2 regions of the Variovorax sp. Soil_C_33 genome follow, and region 1 is predicted to be linked to the other one. Evidence: riboswitches for the same ligand, from Rfam matches in the RefSeq annotation. Region 1 holds a riboswitch; the other holds the start of a gene.
What was found. A riboswitch is a leader RNA that binds a small molecule or an ion and turns the genes downstream of it on or off. The one in region 1 is predicted to bind glycine.

Region 1 (2,443 bases):
TCGCAGCGCACGCGGTTCAGGTCGCGGTCGTAGCCGTTGAGTTCGGCCGTTCCCGCGATGCGCAGGCGATCCCCGGTGGCCGAGGTGTAGCGCGAGAACACCAGCTTGTATTCGTCGTCGGTCAGGGACACCTGGTGCGCCTTCGCGGCGTCCTTGACCGGCAGCGTGACCGAATAGCCCTTGGCCGGATAGATGGGCAGCCGGATGCCCAGCGGCGCGGCGTAGAGCGGGCTCAGCGAGCCCATCGCCAGCACGAAGGCATCGCCGCGGATGCGCTGGAAGCGGCCTTCGTCGTCGGTCGCCTCCACGTGGTCGATGCTTCCGCCCGCCTCGCGCAGCGCGGTCACGGTGTGGCTCATGAGGAAGTTCACGCCGGCGGCGGCGGCCAGCGCGACCAGCTCGCGCGCGAAGCGGTTGGCATCGCCCGATTCGTCTTCGGCCGTGTAGGTGGCGCCGGCCAACTGCGGCCGGATGTGGGCCAGGGCCGGTTCGATCTTCACCGCCTCGTCGGCCGAGATCACCTGGCGCTCGCAGCCCAGCGCGCGCATCTGCTCGGCCGGCTTCAGCGCGCCGGCGAATTCCTTCTGCGTCGTGTAGAAGTGCAGGATGCCCTGGGTGCGGTGCTCGTAGCTGAGGCCGGTGTCGCGGCGCAGCTGCTGCAGCGTGTCGCGGCTGTAGGTGCCCAGGCGTACGATCTGCTCGATGTTGTGGCGCGTGCGCCCCGGCGTGCATTCGCGCAGGAACTGCAGGCCCCAGAGCCACTGGCGCATGTCGGCGCGGATGCGAAAGAGGAGCGGCGCATCTTCCTTGCCGAGCCATTGCAGCACCTTCAACGGCGCGCTCGGGTTGGCCCAGGGTTCGGCATGGCTGACCGAGATCTGGCCGCCGTTGGCGAAGCTGGTTTCGGCAGCCGGTGTGGCCTGCCGATCGATCACGGTCACTTCGTGGCCGAGTTGCTGGAGGTAGTAAGCCGAGGTCACGCCGAGCAGGCCGGCGCCGAGAACGATCACGCGCATTTCGAGAACCCTTGAGGTTGCAGCGCTTGAACGCAAGGTGAACGGAAGCTTGAAAAAGAAAGCAACCGGACCGTGCGTCCAAGTTGCCGCTCCCCCTGTCCTCGGTACCTGAGAGATTCACCCGCTGCGCCCGCAGCGGCTTTGCTCCTTCGGTGCATCACATGGCGTGATGGCTCTCCAGACGGCTTTGACAGTTGATGCAGTACAGGCTCATCGCGTGAGCCGACCTGAGCGTTTATGGGAGTTTGCGCCTTCGGTGGAACCGCTTCACGCGGCCCGCTCTCCTGCAGTGCCGCGATTGTAGGCGATGGCCCGCGGCTACGGATTTCTGAAGGCGAACTCGAGCTCGGGCCTGAGGCCGCTCACGATCCGGGCGATCGACTTGCCGGCGCCGCAGGCGTTGATCCAGCCGCGCGCACCCGGCGCGACGTTGAGGAAAAGATTGAACAGGCGGGTCTTGCCGATCATCGGGAGGCCGTCATGGCTGACGGCATGCACGGCCGTATCGAGGGAAGCATGCGCCGTGTCGGCCGCGCCGGGCAACAGCGTCTCGATGCGATGCAGGATGGCGTCGACGCGGTCCGAATCGGGCTCATTCTCCTCGTCGAGGCTGGCGCGCACGGTGGCCGAGACCCGCAGGCAGTCGCCGCCGGGGGTTTCGACGCGCCGGATGCGCAGCTTGCCCTGCCGGTCGCGCAGCGCGACGCGCGGCGCTCGGCTCGCGTCCTTGAGAGGGATCGTGACGATGTATTCGCGCAGGAAGCGGAAAGGCATGGCGATCTTCAGCTTTTCGGCGTGCATCGCGCTGGAAATGCCGAGCGCCAGCACATAGGCCTGGCCGCGCAGGACGGTGGGCTGGCCGTCGGCATCGAGCAGCTCGACGTGGTCGATGCGGCCTGCGCGCTCCTTCAGCGAGATCACCGTGTGCTGGGTCAGGAAGCGCACGCCGGCCGCGCGGCACAGGAACACCATGCTGGCCGCGAACTGGGCCGGATCGCGCGTCGCCGGATCGTCGAGCGAGTAGGCCGCGCCGGCGAGCTCACCGCGAAGGGCCTCCAGGGCCGGCTCGATGTGCAGCGCCTCTTCGGCCGTGACCAGACGCTCTTCGCAGCCCAGATCTTTCCAATGAGAGGCGCGCGCCAACCGGGTATTGAAGGCGTCGGCATCGGTGTAGAAGCTCAGCAGGCCCGGGTTGCGCTGACCCGGAGGCACGCCGGCTTCGTCGCGCAGCGAACGCACGATGTCGCGGCTGTAGGCGCCCAGCCGCACGAGGTGCTCGGTCGGCTTGGATTTCGGCATCTCGCCGATGGCGCGATCGAGCAGCTTTGCGAGGCGTCGCCGCAGGCTCACGTAAAGCCCCACCCATTTCGCCCGGGCGGCACGGCGGTCGGCGAACTGCCGAAGGAGCTGGGCGGCCGCGGCGGTGA
Region 2 (2,443 bases), on a different contig from region 1:
AAGCTGCTGCCGCCCGAGTTCATGCACTGAAAGTGGGCGCGTCGGCCGTCGTGGCCGCACCGGCTGCAACTCGGCGTCTTCGCTGACAAGACGAGGAGGCATACTCGTCGCGTCGCGCCCCTCCGGCGCCCCGACCCTCCCTTCTTTTTTCTGTCAACAACAGGTATGACGAACTACGGTTTTGTTCATCTGGAGTACGGAGGTCAGCATCGTGATCATTCGCTTCAGGTGCTGACCAGGCTGCGACGGCAGCTGGCCGACGGGAGCAATCGCTTCGCACTCGCGATCGTGGACAACGCGAGGTCCACGGGCAGCGAAGCCTTGCGCGATACGGAATTCGAAGACGGCTTCCTCATCGCGGGCGACAACTCCAACCGCGAGTTCACAGGCTGGGACAAAGGGATTTCAGCCCTCCTCGCGCGCGGCGGCGAGCCCGACGTCTGGATCTTCTCGAACGACACCATCGCCCGCACCCATGCATGGAGCGAAGGCCGGGTCGCCGGCTTCAGCAGCGAGATCGGGCGGCTGGGGGTGCATCCCGGGCCGTGGCTGTTCGGCGAGATCAACGACTTCCCGCGTTCGACCATGACGCCGCTTGGTCCGCTGCTCGAATGGGTTTCGACTTACTGCTTCGCAATGAACGCCAACTTGCGCCGCCAGCTCGGCACGCTCTCGCCGGGCAACGAACTGCTGGACGCGCTGGTCTACGACAGCTTCGAACCCGAGCACCGTCTGTTTCGCGACAGCGTCGACGAGGCCTATGTCGATTTCGTGTCAGCCTGGCTGATCAGGGACGAGGGCGACCCGTCCAGGCAGCGCAGGTTCAAGTGGGACCACGAGTGGCACAAGGCCAGTCCGCTCTCCGACGAGAACTTCGACGACCTGCGCATGAAGGCGCGCTGCGTGCTCTCGGAGAGCATGCTCAGCGTGCGTGCCCGGCAACTGGGCGCCGACCTCCGGTCGCCCTACGACGCGCGCAACGCCCGAGCGCACATTCGCAGCTCGCTTCAGCTCGTTGCGGACAAGCTGTGGGAGAAGTTTCTGCTCAGGCGGCTGCGCCTGGAGCGCTCCTGAGCGGCCGGGGCCGGGCGCATCCCTTACACTCGGACGGGTCAGGAGAGAGCCTCGCAGCGCGGGGCCGCCGAAGGCGCAGGTCCCCTCGAAAAAGCGGGCCCGAACGCTCAGGCAAAAGGACTGACGAAGCGCCCCGTTTTCCGGGCGTTTCCTTGCTGGAGAGAGGCGGCGCATCGCGTTTTGTTCGCAGCGCCGTCCACCGAAGGAGCAAACCCCGATCGTGGGGCGAATCTCTCAGGTAAAGCGGACAGCAGGGGTGGCCCATGGCAAGAATGTCATGGATCTGGACTGCCCCTTTGGAGAGTGCCTTGGCCCCCGCACCCGACGACCTGCAAAAGACCCCGCTCTACGACCTGCATCTGGAGCTCGGCGCCCGCATGGTGCCCTTCGCGGGCTATTCGATGCCGGTGCAATACCCGGCCGGCCTGATGGCCGAGCACAAGCACACGCGCGAGGCCGCCGGCCTGTTCGACATCTCGCACATGGGCCAGCTGCGCCTGGTCGGCCCCGATGCCGCCGCCGCCTTCGAAAGCCTGATGCCGGTCGACGTGATCGGCCTGGCCCCCGGCAAGCAGCGCTACGGCCTGCTCCTGAACGACCAGGGCGGCATCCTCGACGACCTGATGTTCTTCAACGAAGGCCACGACTCGCTGTTCGTCATCGTCAACGGCGCCTGCAAGGTGGCCGACATCGCGCACATGCAGGCGAAGCTCGGCACGCGCTGCCAAGTGCTGCCGATGCCCGAGCACGCCCTGCTGGCGCTGCAGGGCCCGCAGGCCGTGACCGCACTGGCGCGCCTCGCGCCCGGCATCGAGCGCTTCGTCTTCATGACCGGCGGCGCGGTGCAGATCGGCGGCATCGCGGCCTTCGCCACGCGCAGCGGCTACACCGGCGAAGACGGCTTCGAGATCTCGGTGGCCGCCAGGGATGCCGATGCGCTCGCGCGGCTGCTGCTCGCCCAGCCCGAGGTCAAGCCCGTCGGCCTGGGTGCGCGCAATTCGCTGCGGCTCGAGGCGGGCCTGTGCCTCTACGGCAACGACATCGACGAGACCACCACGCCGGTCGAGGCCTCGCTCAACTGGGCGATCCAGAAGGTGCGGCGCACCGGCGGTGCACGCGAAGGCGGCTTTCCGGGCGCGGCCAGGATCCTGGCGCAACTCACGGCGGCCAATGGCGCCGCAGGCCACCTGGACCACCACACGCTCAAGCGCAAGCGCGTCGGCCTGGTGGCGCTGGAGCGCGTGCCGGTGCGCGACGGCAGCTTGCTCGAATCCTTCGAGGGCGTGTCCATCGGGCAGGTGACCAGCGGCCTGCTCGGCCCCACGGTCGACCGGCCGGTCGCGATGGCGTATGTCGCGCTCGCCTATGC

Region 2: it holds a riboswitch for glycine, as region 1 does, so the genes downstream of both, gcvT (glycine cleavage system aminomethyltransferase GcvT) here and AC3A6B_RS08450 (D-amino acid dehydrogenase) in region 1, are expected to answer to the same signal.

The regions. Positions count from the first base shown of each region.
Region 1 covers NZ_JBDGJK010000004.1:157,215-159,657, forward strand. Annotated here, with positions in the region: gene AC3A6B_RS08450 (D-amino acid dehydrogenase) at 1-1,016, opposite strand, end outside; glycine riboswitch at 1,102-1,207, opposite strand; glycine riboswitch at 1,223-1,313, opposite strand; gene AC3A6B_RS08455 (FAD-dependent oxidoreductase) at 1,335-2,443, opposite strand, start outside.
Region 2 covers NZ_JBDGJK010000018.1:38,320-40,762, reverse strand. Annotated here, with positions in the region: gene AC3A6B_RS23980 (hypothetical protein) at 1-30, shown strand, start outside; gene AC3A6B_RS23975 (hypothetical protein) at 166-1,074, shown strand; glycine riboswitch at 1,104-1,207, shown strand; glycine riboswitch at 1,220-1,335, shown strand; gene gcvT (glycine cleavage system aminomethyltransferase GcvT) at 1,347-2,443, shown strand, end outside.